One region of the Erythrobacter sp. JB2-19 genome, then DNA from elsewhere that is predicted to be linked to it. Evidence: predicted binding sites of a transcription regulator. Region 1 holds the regulator's gene; the other holds the start of a gene.
The links. The regulator LexA, encoded in region 1, represses DNA repair genes until DNA is damaged. The targets are predictions, from matches to a motif close to GTTCCNCNCTTGTTCT.
Positions count from the first base shown of each region.

Region 2: the regulator LexA is predicted to act here: its motif matches at 6,187-6,202, upstream of recA (recombinase RecA).

Region 1 covers NZ_CP200290.1:1,605,320-1,612,621, forward strand. The annotation lists gene trpC (indole-3-glycerol phosphate synthase TrpC) at 1-137, shown strand, start outside; gene moaC (cyclic pyranopterin monophosphate synthase MoaC) at 353-826, shown strand; partial or broken gene AC0V6O_RS07610 (molybdopterin molybdotransferase MoeA) at 883-1,700, shown strand; gene AC0V6O_RS07615 (hypothetical protein) at 1,767-2,024, shown strand; gene lexA (transcriptional repressor LexA) at 2,157-2,858, shown strand; gene AC0V6O_RS07625 (ComEC/Rec2 family competence protein) at 2,891-4,111, opposite strand; gene AC0V6O_RS07630 (ComEC/Rec2 family competence protein) at 4,036-5,106, opposite strand; gene gltX (glutamate--tRNA ligase) at 5,135-6,550, shown strand; gene AC0V6O_RS07640 (citrate synthase) at 6,611-7,302, shown strand, end outside.
Region 2 covers NZ_CP200290.1:1,866,744-1,874,045, forward strand. The annotation lists partial or broken gene AC0V6O_RS08885 (NADP-dependent isocitrate dehydrogenase) at 1-301, shown strand, start outside; gene AC0V6O_RS08890 (cation:proton antiporter domain-containing protein) at 374-2,137, shown strand; gene alaS (alanine--tRNA ligase) at 2,145-4,805, opposite strand; gene recA (recombinase RecA) at 5,036-6,100, opposite strand; gene AC0V6O_RS08905 (DUF4139 domain-containing protein) at 6,382-7,302, opposite strand, start outside.

The DNA of each region.
Region 1 (7,302 bases):
TTGGCGAAAGCGGGATCAACAGCCATGAGGACTGCACCCGGCTCGCGCGTGCGGGCGTGCGCAATTTTCTGGTTGGGGAAAGCCTGATGCGGGCGGATGATGTGGCGGCGGCGACGCGGAAATTGCTCAACGGATAGGCGGCTTCTGTACAGGGCCTGTCCTACATCTCTCAAAGCTGGCAGAAGATAGGTATGGCTTTTTCGACGAAGTGCAGATCCGGCGCGGCTCAATCGTATCTATCGATAAATTCGATCAATAGCGGCGCCTGTGATCGATTGGTTTTAAACCCCTGGACTGTGTTCCAGGTGTTCCAAGCGTGCTCTACGCACGATGAAGCGAAGGGAGCGAAGCGATGAGCAAGCTGACCCATCTTGGCGAAGATGGTGCGGCCCGCATGGTTGACATCGGCGGCAAGGCCGCGAGCGAACGCGTCGCCATCGCCTCTGGCCGCATCGCGATGAACGCAGAGACGCTAGCCGCCGTGCGCGATGGCAACGCGCCCAAGGGCGATGTGCTGGGCACCGCACGGATTGCCGGGATCATGGCGGCGAAACGCACGGGCGATCTGATCCCTTTGTGCCATCCGCTGGCGCTGGACGCGGTGGAGCTCGACTTCACCTTCGAAGAAGACGCGATCCGGGCGACCGCTCGCGCCTCGCTTACCGGCAAAACCGGTGTTGAAATGGAGGCGATGGTCGCGGTGTCGACCGCGCTGCTCACGATCTACGACATGGCCAAGGCGGTCGATAAGGGCATGGTGATCGGCGAGGTGCGCCTGATCGAGAAACGTGGGGGCAAGAGCGGGCATTGGAAGGTTGAGCTTTGAGCGCGCTGCTGACCTTGGAAGACGCTCAGGCTCAGCTGCTGGAGCTCGCGCCGCAGATGGCAACGTGCGAGTTGCCTGCGGAGGAGGCGCTGGGACGCTACTTAGCGGAGGATCTCAACGCTCGGCGGACTCAGCCACCGGCCGATCTGTCGGCTATGGATGGCTATGCGATTGCTGGTGATGGCCCTTGGGAGCGTGTGGGAGAGAGCCGTGCAGGAGCGCCGTTCGCAGGTGCGCTCTCCAATGGCGAATGTGTGCGGATATCGACCGGGGCACATATGCCGGGGGCGCGGACCGCGTGCTGATCCAGGAAAATGCAGATGTGGACGGCGCGCTCGTGACCGCCAGCGAGACGCCCCCGCCCGGCAAGCATGTGCGGATGCAGGGCTTCGACTTTGCTGAAAGTGACACGGTCTTGAGGGCGGGAACCCGCATTGGGCCTGGACAACTCGCGCTCGCGCTATCGGCAGCCCACGGGCGGCTCAGCGTGCGCGAGGCCCCGCGTGTGGCCGTGCTCGACAGCGGGGATGAATTGGCCGCAGATCCAGAGCAATGCGGCGCTGACCAGATCCCTGCGAGCAATGGCGCGATGATCGCCAGCATGCTGCGCCCGCTGGGGTGTGATGTGGCGCGGATAGGCCCGGTGGCGGACAATCACAGCGCCTTGGCAAGCGCGCTGGCAAAGGCAGAGGATGCGGATATCCTCATCACCTCCGGCGGCGCATCGGTGGGTGACCATGACCTCATCCAGCCTGCACTGGAGGCGTGGGGCGCACAAATCGCGTTCTGGAAAGTCGCGATCAAGCCCGGCAAGCCGCTGATGGTAGCAACACGGGAACGCGCCGATGGCGCGCGGCAGGTGATCCTCGGCCTGCCGGGCAATCCCGTCTCCAGCTTCGTAACGTGCTTCCTGTTTGCGCTGCCTTTGGTGCGTGCGGCCATGGGCGCTGCTGCCCCCCTGCCCTCGGGGCTGACGCTGCCCCTAGGAGAGGACCTGCCAGCGATTGGCAAACGGCGGGAGTTCCTGCGCGCTGTGCACGATGGCTGTACGGTGCACCGGGCCGGCTCTCAAGACTCCAGCGCGCTCGCGGCCTTAGCGGCCGCGAATTGCCTTATCGTACGGCGGGAAGGCGCGGAAGCGGCGAGCGCAGGAGAGTTCGTGACCACATTAACCCTCGAGAATGGCGGCATTGCGTGACTCGCCGGCTTGACTCGGCAAACGAAGTTTCCTAATTGTTCCGTATTCGTTCACGTTATTGGTGCGCGAAATGGTCCCTCGCCACCCTAACCGGCGCTGGGGCGATCGACCTGTTTTAGGGAGACTATCGTAATGCTGACGGCAAAGCAGCACGAATTGATCCGCTTTATCCAAGAGCGGCTTGAAGAGACGGGAATTTCCCCCTCTTTTGAAGAAATGAAGGAAGCGCTCGATCTAAAGAGCAAGTCGGGTGTGCACCGGCTGATTTCGGCTTTGGAGGAGCGTGGTTTCATCCGGCGCCTGCCCAATCGGGCGCGCGCGTTGGAGGTCATTAAGCAGCCTGAGGATGCAACGCCTGCTCCGCGCGCTGCCGCTGCTGCGGCCAATGATGTGGTCTCTCGGGCGACATCCATGCCCAGCGCGAATGACACCAGTCCGGAGCCTGCGAATGACGTGATCGAGGTGCCATTGCATGGCCGGATTGCGGCAGGCGCTCCGATTGAGGCGTTGGAGGGGCAGAGTAGCCTGCCAGTGCCGGCGGCATTGCTGGGACCGGGTGAGCATTATGCGCTTGAGGTGTCTGGCGATTCGATGATCGAGGCTGGCATCTTCGACGGCGACTTTGCGCTGGTTAAGCGTACGGATGCGGCGCGGGATGGCGAAATCGTGGTGGCTCTCGTCCACGGCGAGGAAGCCACGCTCAAATACCTCCACCGCGACAGCGGAACCGTGCGACTTGATCCGGCTAATGCCGCCTATGATGCGCAGGTCTATCAACCGGGCGAAGTGCAGGTTCAGGGTAAGCTCGCGGGCCTTCTGCGGCGCTACCATTGAGTTTCATGTGAATAGGTGGCGCGGATGGCTGGCTAGTCGTCAGCTTTCCCGCGCCACCACCCATGCTGGCCCTGAGTGCTTGCGACACTGGTGATCCGCTCGGATGATAGGTCAAGCGCCAGCCCTCCGTGCTTTTGCAGAAACCCGCGATCGGCCTTGAGCCATTTGGGCTTACAAGACCACGGCAGATAGCGGTCAGCCACGACGATATCTGCTCTGGCGCAGGCTGCGGCCAGTGCGCGCTCCTCGATCAGCTCCCGATTACGCGCCATCAGTATGGTCCAGTCGCGGCCACCGCGTTCAATCTGGAGCAGGCAGAACTCGGTTGAACACCGCGCGCCGGGCCATTCTGCCATAGGGATCGGATCGGCAGACACGCTGGCGAGTTCGAGCAGGTTGTCGCGCGCATAGGACGACCGTGAATTGCGCAGCGACAACAGCGTGTCATCCATTGTTACACCGACATGGCGGCCATCACGCCCAATCAGGACATCAGGGATCGGCGTTACCATCAGCATTACCGAAGCCGCCGCAAGCGGCGCAAACCCGAGCAATCGCGCACGGCCATTCCATAGTGCAAGCCAAAGAGCACCAATCACAAACAGCGCGATGGTGAGTCTGCTCATCTGCGGCATCAGCTTAACCGAACCGGGCTGACTGGATGTCCAATGCGCAATCGCAAGCAGTAGTTCGAGCGAGCGTTCCACCAACCACCAAGCAGGCGCGCCAAGCCCGATCAGATCAAGGAACAAGGCGAAGGCGATGAGCGGCATGGAGATGAAGGTCACCAATGGGATTGCGATTACATTGGCAAAAGCGCCGTAGACCCCTGCCCTGTGGAAATGGAACAGGACGATCGGCATCAGCGCGATCTCGATTACCAGGCCGGTAATGAACAGCATGATGACCCGTCGCCCGACGTGCCGCAGCCACGTCTCCTCCCGTGCCGCCAGGAAAGCGCGAACCGGCGCGGAACTTGAGAGGGCAACAATTGCGATTACGGCGGAGAAACTCATCTGAAAGCTTGGGCCAACCACCGATTCCGGCCAGAGCAGCATGACGAAGATAGCTGCCATCGCCACCATTCTGAGCGACAATGCATCGCGGCCCATGGCCAGCGCGATCAGCACGAGCATCGCCGCAACACAGCTGCGGACTGTGGGCACCTCTGCCCCCGTCAGCAGTGTATAGCCAACCCCTGCGAGCGCCCCTGCCCCGGCCGCGAAGATCGGCAAACGCACGCGCAGCGCCACGGGGGAAACAGAGCTAGCAATTTCAGGGTCACCAAATAGGCTGCGGCAATGACGGCGCTGACATGGAGCCCGCTGATCGAGAGCAAGTGGGTTAGGCCCGCATCGCGCATCGCGATTTCGTCGGCCTCGGCAATCCCGCCCCTGTCGCCGCTCGCAAAAGCCGCCGCAATCGTGCCCGCTGAGCCATCCACCCGTTCGCGAACGTGGGCGGAAAGCACACGCTGAACCTTTGGGATAGCGCCAGTGTCACGCCCGCCCTCCATCAGCTCGATGTTACCGACCAAGGTGCCAGTGGCGGCTAAGCCTTGAAACCAGGCGGCTCTGGCAAAGTCGTATGAGCCCGGCAACATCGGTGAGGCAGGCGGCATCAACCGCGCCCTCAGTCGCACCACCGATCCCTCGGTCAGGCCGGACACGACCTTGTCCTGCGGCACATTGATCCGGATCTTGCGGCTCTCGCCATTTTCCGCATCTCGCATGGCCAGGACCAATCGGATCCGTTCGCGAGAGGGTTGATCTTCGCGTTCGAGGACAAAGCCTTGCACGCGCTCAACAATTGGGCGTTCAATTGGCTCCGCGCCGACCAGTTCTGAACGCATCCAGATGGTCGCAATCCCAGCGGCAAAGACCAGTCCGACGGCAATCATCGTCTGCTTCAGCAAAACGCGGTCCTCGATCCCGCGCCAGATTGCGGCCCCCGCGACGGCTAGCAGCAATCCAAACCCGATCCCCACCGCCCATTGCAGCGGCGAGCTAAGTGCGAACCATGATAGAATACCGGCCGCGAACAGCACGGCGATCCATGGCGCACGGTCGAAACCGGACCCAGCCAAAAAACCTTCAATTTTGGATGCTATGCCCTGGCCACTGCTGGACCCAATACTGGACAAAGCCGGGGCCTTGCGCCAATGGCGCTGCACTGCAACATCACTGGCATTGGGGCTTTCACCAGCTCCGCCGCCAATCGGCACATTTGGCGCCCCCTCTTGGCCCATGTGCAACTTGAAAAGGAATTCACTGGCTATGGCAAGCGAAAGCGCAAAAGCGATTGTTACCCGCTTTGCCCCCTCGCCTACGGGCTTTTTGCATATTGGCGGCGCGCGTACGGCCTTGTTCAACTGGCTTTACGCCCGTCATCACGGCGGCAAGGCCTTGCTGCGGATTGAGGATACAGATCGCAAGCGCTCCACTCAGGAGGCGATTGATGCGATCATCGACGGGCTCGATTGGCTCGGTCTCGATTATGATGACGCGCCGGTATTCCAATCCCAGCGCGCGGATCGTCACGCAGAGGTGGCGCATAAGCTGCTGGATGCGGGCTATGCCTATAAGTGCTTTGCGACGCCGGATGAACTTGAGGCCATGCGTGCTGAGCAACGCGAGAAGAAGCTGCCTATGCGCTATGATGGGCGCTGGCGCGACCGTGATCCGTCCGAAGCGCCGGAAGGGGCGCCTTACGTAGTTCGTCTGAAGACGCCGCAATCGGGCGAGGCGACCATTGCTGACCAGGTTCAAGGTTCCGTCTCGGTCAAAAACGAAGAGCTCGATGATTACATCATCCTGCGGGCTGATGGCACGCCGACCTATATGCTGGCTGTGGTCGTTGACGATCACGATATGGGCGTGACCCATGTGATCCGTGGAGATGACCACCTGAACAACGCGTTTCGGCAACTGCCAATCTATCATGCAATGGACATTGTTGAGGACGATTGGCCGGAGCCGGCATATGCTCACATTCCCCTGATCCATGGATCGGATGGGGCAAAGCTGTCTAAGCGCCACGGGGCGCTAGGTGTAGAGGCCTACCGCGATGACATGGGCATATTGTCTGATGCCTTGTTCAACTATCTGCTCCGGCTTGGCTGGGCGCATGGAGACCGGGAAGAGATCAACCGTGCAGAAGCGATTGAGCTGTTTGACCTTAGTGGTGTCGGCAAAGGCCCGTCCCGCTTTGATTTGAAGAAGCTGGAAAGCCTCAATGGTCACTACATTCGCGAGGCGGATGACGCGATGCTGGCGAAACTAGCGATGGGCCGGATCGAAAGCGGCGCCAATCTGGAGCTTTTGACCAAAGCCATGCCAGTGCTGAAAGTGCGCGCCAAGAACATTGATGAACTGGCTGATGGGGCTGGCTTTTTGTTTGCGCAGCGCCCGCTTAAGATGACCGAAAAGGCGGCAAAATCGCTCGACGCGGATGGCAAGGCGCGGCTTTCGCTTGTTGTGCAAGCATTATCGCAGGAAAATCACTGGACAAGTGAGGTCCTCGAAGCCACTACGAAGGCACTGGCTGAGGCCCACGAGCTGGGCTTTGGCAAGCTCGCGCAGCCTATGCGTGCAGCTCTCACCGGAACGATGAATTCGCCCGGTATTTTCGACGTTCTGGTCCTGTTGGGACGGGAAGAAGCTTTGGCGCGATTGAACGCGCAAGCTGCCTGAGGCCGAGGGCTGGCAAAGCTGGCGGTCAATGGTGGCACAATAGAATTGAGGAGATAGGTTTTGGCAGACAAGCAGGCAAAGCTCGAGCTGGGCGGGGAAACCTACGATTTCCCTGTGCTCGAAGGCAGCACTGGACCCGATGTTATCGACATCCGCAAACTGTACGGCCAAACGGGCGCGTTCACGTTTGATCCTGGCTATAAGTCAACCGCAAGCTGTGAAAGCGCGCTGACCTATATCGACGGGAATGAAGGTGTGCTGCTGCACCGTGGCTATCCCATCGGCCAACTGGCCGAACATTCCAGCTTTATGGAAGTCTCCTATCTCCTGCTCAATGGTGAGCTGCCCAATGCCGCCGAGATGGAAGAGTTCAATTACACGATCACGCGGCACACCATGCTGCACGATCAGCTACGCCAGTTTGTTCAGGGTTTCCGCCGCGATGCACACCCGATGGCGATTATGTGCGGCGTCGTTGGCGCTCTGTCTGCATTCTATCACGACAGCACCGACATCTCAGATCCAGAGCACCGCACGATCAGCTCACACCGCCTGATCGCGAAAATGCCGACGATTGCAGCGATGGCGTACAAATATGCCGTCGGTCAGCCTTTCATGCAGCCGAAGAACGACCTCAGCTACACCGGTAACTTCCTGCGCATGACCTTTGGTGTTCCGGCCGAGGAATATGAGGTGCACCCAGCGATCGAAAAAGCGATGGATCGTATCTTCATCCTGCATGCCGATCACGA
Region 2 (7,302 bases), 260 kb from region 1:
CGGCACCGTTACCCGTCACTACCGTCAGCACGAGCAAGGCAAGGCGACCTCGACCAACCCGATTGCATCGATCTTCGCTTGGACCCGCGGCCTGATGTATCGCGGCAAGTTCGACGAGACGCCTGAAGTGGTGAAGTTTGCTGAAATGCTTGAGCGGGTCTGCATCGAAACCGTCGAAAACGGCGCGATGACGAAAGACCTCGCATTGCTGATTGGCCCAAGCCAAAACTGGCTGACAACCGAGCAGTTCTTCGAGGCGATCGTCACGAACCTTGAGAAGGAAATGGCGAACTGGTCGTAATATCGATCTTGCTTGAAACAGGAGCGGCGCGGATGGCTGGTGATGCCTTAGCGCCGCTTCTGGCCTACTGACATGGCAGGCGAACTCTCTCTATCACCAATGATGAAGGATGCGTTGGTCATCCTGGGCGCAGCCGGGATCGTCATTCCTGTATTCGCCAGATTCCGCATCACTCCGATCATTGGCTTCATCCTGATCGGCGTTCTGGTCGGCCCTTACGGCCTTGGCACTCTAGTCGAAGCCGTCCCGGGTCTCAGACATGTGACCATATCGGACCCAGAGCGATTAACGCCCTTCGCCGATTTCGGCATCATCCTACTACTGTTCGCCATTGGGCTAGAACTCTCGTTCAACCGTCTGTGGCAATTGCGAAAACTGGTGTTCGGACTTGGCTCGCTTGAGCTGCTTATCATCGGTTCCGCGTCCGCCGCGTTCTTCGGCTACATCAGCGGAATGGACTGGACCGGGGCACTCGCGCTTGGCTTCGCCCTCGCCTTCTCATCCACCGCTATCGTACTGCCAATCTCAGGGACGAAATCACCGGTTGGCCGCGCGGCGCTGTCCATGCTGTTGTTCGAAGACATCATGATCGTACCGATCGTCTTCATCCTTGGCGCGCTTGCCCCGCATGCACAGGCCGAGGGCTGGAGCGGCCTCACCGACACGCTGTGGCAAGGCGGCCTCGTCATTCTCGCGCTGCTGGTGCTCGGCCGTTTCGCGCTCCCTCGGCTGTTCTCACAGGCTGCGCGCACGAAGAGTCCAGAGCTGTTCCTTGCCGCTTCCCTGTTGGTCGTCATCGGTGCCAGCCTCGCCACTTCAGCGGTCGGTCTATCGCCCATCGTTGGCGCGCTGATCGCGGGCCTGCTGATCGCAGAAACTGAGTATCACGGCGAAGTTGAGAGCATTATGGAACCCTTTAAGGGCCTGGCACTCGGCGTGTTCCTGATCACCATCGGGATGAGCATCAACCTTGCCACGATTTGGCAGAACCTGGCTGAAATCATGCTCGCTGTCGTCGGCGTGCTGGTGTTCAAAGCTATCGTTACGGGCGTGCTGTTGCGCCTGATGGGCGCACGCAAGAGCACCGCAGCAGAGACCGGCGTGCTGATGGCCAGCCCAAGCGAAACGACGCTGATCGTCTTGGCGGCGGCTACCACCGCTCTAGTCGTTGATGCAGAAACCGCGCAATTCTGGCAAATCGTAACGGCAATTGGCCTTACCATCACACCGCTGCTCGCCCGCCTCGGACGGGTAATCGCACGCCGAGTGGAACCCGTCCCAGAGTTGCCCGACGAAGACGAGGACGAAGCGCGCACCATCATCATCGGTGCGGGCCGTGTCGGTCGCCTGATCGCGGACATGCTGGTTATGCACGATCAGCCCTATGTTGCGCTCGATTCGGACCCTGACCTGATCGAACGCGCGGCGCGCGATGGCTACCGTTCGGCATTCGGTGATGCGGCGCGCGGGGATGCGTTGTCACGGCTCGGGATTGAAAAGGCTCCGGCAATCGTTCTAACCATGGATGAGCCTGTGCTAGCTCAACGCTTGGTCACAAAACTGCGAAAGAGCTATCCCGAACTGCTGATCGTTGCCCGCGCGCGCGACACCGATCACGCCGCCGCGCTGTACCGCGCAGGCGCCAGCCATGCCGTGCCGGAGAACTTAGAGAGTTCGCTTCAGCTTTCGGAGGCTGTGCTGGTCGACATCGGCATACCCATGGGGCCAGTAATCGCCTCTATCCACGAGAAGCGCGATGAATTTCGCGAGCGGTTAGAGCGCGATGGCAAACTTACCAGCAAGCCGCAATTGCGCACCTCAACCAACACGCCTTAGCCTCTACCTACCCAGCGATGGCAGCCTTGACCGCTGCCAGAGCATCTGCCGCTTTACTGCCATCCGGACCGCCGCCTTGCGCCATGTCGGGACGACCGCCTCCGCCCTTGCCGCCAAGCGCTTCCACGCCAACACGTACTAGAGAGGTTGCGTCAAACCGCTCTGTCAGATCATCAGTCACTGCGACCGCAATAGCGGCCCGACCATCGTTCACGGCGATCGCCGCTGCGATACCGGAGCCAAGGCGTGTCTTCGCCTCATCGAGCAGCGGGCGCAGTTCCTTGGGACTCAGGCTATCGAGCACCTGGCCGCTGAAGGTTACTCCACCAACATCTTCATCCGTTTGCGCGGGACCATCGCCGCCGCTCGCGCCGCCGCCCAATGCCAGAGCCTTCTTCGCCTCCGCGAGTTCCTTCTCAAGCCGCTTGCGCTCATCAAGCAACGCAGCGACCCGTGCGGGCACCTCTTCTGGCGTCGCACGAATTGCACTCGCCGCCGCCTTCAAAGCATTCTCGCGTTCGACCAGCCAAGTGCGCGCAGCCTCACCGGTCAACGCCTCAATGCGCCGTACACCAGAGGACACGGCACTCTCAGAGATGATCCGGAACACGCCAATGTCGCCTGTGGCCGAAACATGCGTTCCGCCGCACAGTTCGACCGAGAATGAACGGCCTTCCGTGCCCGTGCGTCCCATGGAAAGTACGCGCACTTCCTCCCCGTATTTCTCGCCGAACAGCGCCAAGGCGCCCGCTTCAACGGCGTCATCGGGGCTCATCAAGCGTGTTCCGACCGGCTCATTTGCCCTGATCTCGGCGTTCACTTCAGCCTCAATCACGGCAATATCTTCGGTCTCCAAAGGCTTTGGATGGGAGAAATCAAACCGCAAACGATCTTCTGCAACCAGGGAGCCTTTTTGCGTCACGTGCCCGCCAAGCCGATTGCGCAGCGCCGCGTGGACCAGGTGAGTGGCCGAGTGATTGGAACGCACCTTCGCGCGCCGCACATCATCAACTTCCAAATGTACATTGTCGCCGACCGATACTTCGCCGCCGGTTACCTCAACCTGATGCGCGTGAAGGCGTCCCAGAGGTTTCGCCGTGTCCAAAACCTTGGCGGCAAATCCATTCGGTGTGCTGATACTACCGGTATCACCTGTCTGCCCACCGCTTTCGCCATAAAACGGGGTCTGGTTGGTCAGCAAAACCGCGCTCTCGCCCGCTTTAACTGATTGAACCTCCGTGCCGTCTTTGACGATTGCGACCACGGTCCCCTCGCCCGAGGTAGAATTATAGCCGGTAAATTCCGTGGCGCCTTCGCGCTCCGCAATGTCGAACCACACCTCGCCCGATGCGGCATCGCCCGACCCTTTCCAAGCCGCGCGAGCCGCAGCCTTTTGACGCTCCATCGCAGCTTCGAAGCCTTTGCCATCCACGCCAATCCCGCGTTCGCGCAGAGCGTCTTCGGTCAGATCATAGGGAAAACCGTAGGTGTCGTAGAGTTTAAACGCGGTCTCCCCATCGAGTTCGCCGCCCTCGCTCATGCTGCTGGTAGCTTCGTCGAGCAGCTTTAGACCCTTGTCTAATGTCTTGCGGAACTGCGTTTCCTCACGCTCAAGCACTTCCTGGATCAAGGTTTGACCGCGGGTGAGCTCCGGATAGGCTTGTCCCATTTCCGTGACCAACGCCGGGACAAGCCTGTGCATCAGAGGCTCGCTCGCTCCGAGCAAGTGTGCATGCCGCATCGCACGGCGCATGATCCGACGAAGGACATATCCACGCCCCTCATTAGACGGCAGCACACCGTCAGCCATCAGGAAGCTGACCGAACGCAAATGGTCCGCGATGACCCGGTGGCTTGCCACTGCATCACCTTCGCCGCCCACTCCGGTGAGCTGTTCCGAGGCAGCGATCAGCGCTTTGAACGTGTCGGTGTCGTAATTGTTGTGCACACCCTGCATAACCGCAGCGATGCGTTCCAGCCCCATACCAGTGTCAATCGACGGGCGCGGCAAGTCGGTGCGCTCACCACTAGCCTTCTGGTCAAACTGCATGAAGACGAGATTCCAGATCTCGACAAAGCGATCACCGTCTTCATCCGGGCTACCCGGAGGGCCGCCTGCAATATGCTCACCGTGGTCATAAAAAATTTCCGAACACGGTCCACATGGCCCGGTGTCGCCCATTGACCAGAAGTTGTCGTTGGTCGGGATGCGAATGATCCGTTCCTCTGGCAGGCCGGAAATCTTGCGCCATAGATCGAACGCTTCATCATCGGTGTGATAGACGGTCGCGGTGAGCTTATCTGCGGGAAGGCCCCATTCCTGCGTTAGAAGCGTCCAAGCATTCAAGATCGCTTGCTCCTTGAAATAGTCGCCAAACGAAAAATTGCCGAGCATTTCAAAGAAGGTGTGATGCCGCGCTGTGTATCCGACATTGTCCAGGTCATTATGCTTACCACCAGCGCGCACGCATTTTTGCGAAGACGCGGCGCGCGGCGCAGGCGGCGCCTCCAGTCCAGTAAATGCGTTCTTGAAAGGCACCATGCCCGCATTCACGAACATCAATGTCGGATCGTTATAGGGAACCAGTGGTGCACTGGGCACCTCAGCGTGGTCAGCATTCCCGAAGAAGTCGAGAAAAGAGCGGCGAATATCGTTGGTCGAAGTCATTGCGAGAATGCAGTTAGGCAATCACGCGGTCAGCGACAAGCCACCGCGTGATCAATGCACACTGAGTTCGTAATTCTTCATTACCACAATGTGGCTTTAGACGGACAGACATCCGGCAAGTTTGCAAAGCGCAGCCCCATGCCAGACACAGAAAAGCCGGCATCGCCAAGGGGGATGGCGCATACCGGCTTTCCGATTTTCCGAATGCGATTACCGCACTCGCTTGAGGATCAGTCGTCAGAGTCCGCGTCCGGCCCTGTCATCATCTCCTCGGCAACCTCGTCGGTGCGGCCGCGAATGGCGGCTTCCAACTGATTGCACATCTCTGTGTTCTCTTTGAGGAAGGTCTTGGCGTTTTCACGTCCCTGACCAATCCGCACGCTATCATAAGAGAACCAACTGCCTGATTTCTCTACCAGGCCTGCCTTCACGCCAAGATCAAGTATCTCACCAATCTTAGAAATGCCCTCACCGTACATGATGTCGAATTCAACTTGCTTGAATGGCGGTGCAACTTTGTTCTTCACCACTTTCACGCGGGTTGAATTGCCAACCACTTCGTCGCGGTCCTTAATCTGGCCCGTGCGGCGGATGTCCAAGCGAACAGAAGCATAGAATTTAAGCGCGTTGCCGCCGGTTGTTGTCTCTGGGTTACCGTACATAACGCCGATCTTCATCCGCAATTGGTTGATGAAGATGACCATGCATTTGGAGCGGTTGATCGACCCGGTCAGCTTACGCAGCGATTGGGACATAAGCCGCGCTTGAAGGCCGACATGGGAATCGCCCATTTCACCTTCAATTTCTGCGCGGGGGACGAGCGCCGCGACCGAGTCGACCACCAGCACGTCAATCGCATTGGAGCGGACCAACGTGTCAGTAATCTCGAGTGCCTGCTCACCTGTATCAGGCTGAGAAACAATCAATTCATCAATGTCGACGCCCAGTTTGTTGGCATAGACCGGGTCAAGAGCATGCTCTGCATCGACAAAAGCCGCTGTGCCGCCAGCCTTCTGAGCCTCTGCAATCACATGCAATGCCAAGGTGGTCTTGCCCGAACTTTCAGGCCCGTACACTTCTATCACGCGGCCTTTCGGAAGGCCGCCAATACCAAGCGCAATATCCAACCCTAACGAACCAGTTGGAATGGACTCGATATTCATTGCTTCGCGAGACCCCAGCTTCATTGCTGAACCTTTACCGAAAGCACGATCTATTTGCGCAAGTGCGGCGTCGAGCGCTTTTTGACGGTCCACTGTCTTTCCTTTTTCTACCAATTTCAGACTTGCAGACATCGCATGGCCTCCTTGACTTGCCTAGGGTCGACAAATTGTTATCGACCGCCCCTTGTGGAGACAGCTTGTACCCACTTTGTTCCAATAGAACAAGTAGGGAACATGAGAATTCGTATGTGCCCCCATGAAGGCACGCGCCAAGATTCTGAATTTATGGGAGAAAGACCGCAGAAAAAAGTTATGCCGGGTCGCGAATAGACCACCGGAATGTGCGTTCCGAATTCGCGGGAACATCCACTTCTGCAACAATACGGCCATCCTTCATGCGAGTCTTTGCCTCCCTAAAGCGCACCTCCCAAAGAGAGGATCTCGCCCAGGTCAATCCGAACATTAATCGGATGCGCATTAGCGTTGGTGAGCTCCACCCCATTGCCAAACCAACTGTTCATATTCCCGGTTGTCACTGGGCCAGGGGCAGGCAGACATTTCGCAAAGACCTGATTGCTTGCCCCAATTCCAAGCTCGACGTCCTGATCTTCCGCATAGTCCCGCATATCAACATCAGCGACCAATTGCGGACCAAAGCTGCTCGGTTCAAACACGGTCAAACCGCCTTGAGGCAGGGCCACACCCAGTCCTCGCTCGGTTTCGTTCTTCGTAACAAGCAGCATGTCCGCATTTTCAAAGCCAGGGTTAGGCTGTCCCTCACGCGTGACCAAAAATCCGCAATTCACCCGGTAGAGATAGCGCGCATCGACCTCTTGCCGATTGAGAAACGCAATCTGTTTCAGGCCCTTGGCCGACACATTCACTCGCTCTGGTACACGGTAAAGCTTGAGGTCGCCAAGCTGCTCTTCGACCGCTTGCATTACCTCAGCCTCACTTACTCCCACCGCCGCGTCGGCCATCGCCATTACCGGTGCAGGAGCAGAAAGCTTCATCCGCGATTCATTGCGACGACCAGTCACCACAATCGACTGAGGGGATTGGACCGGAGAGCCAGCAGCCGTGCTGCCTATCGGATAGCATGTTAGGCGCAGCGGCGCGGCCCGAGGCGGCGTCGCAAGACTGCGAAAATCGCTCACCACGCTGAGCGAGCCCGCAATCACCAACAATTCTGCATCGTCAAAGCTCTGACCATTGTCATTGAGGATCGTCAGCCAGCTCATCAGGCCGAGTTTGAAATTGCCGTTCTCCCCTCGCCTCGTCGAGCCTGCAACCGAAGCGCTCCCGTGATCAGGTAAAGTCGCGACATAATTCGC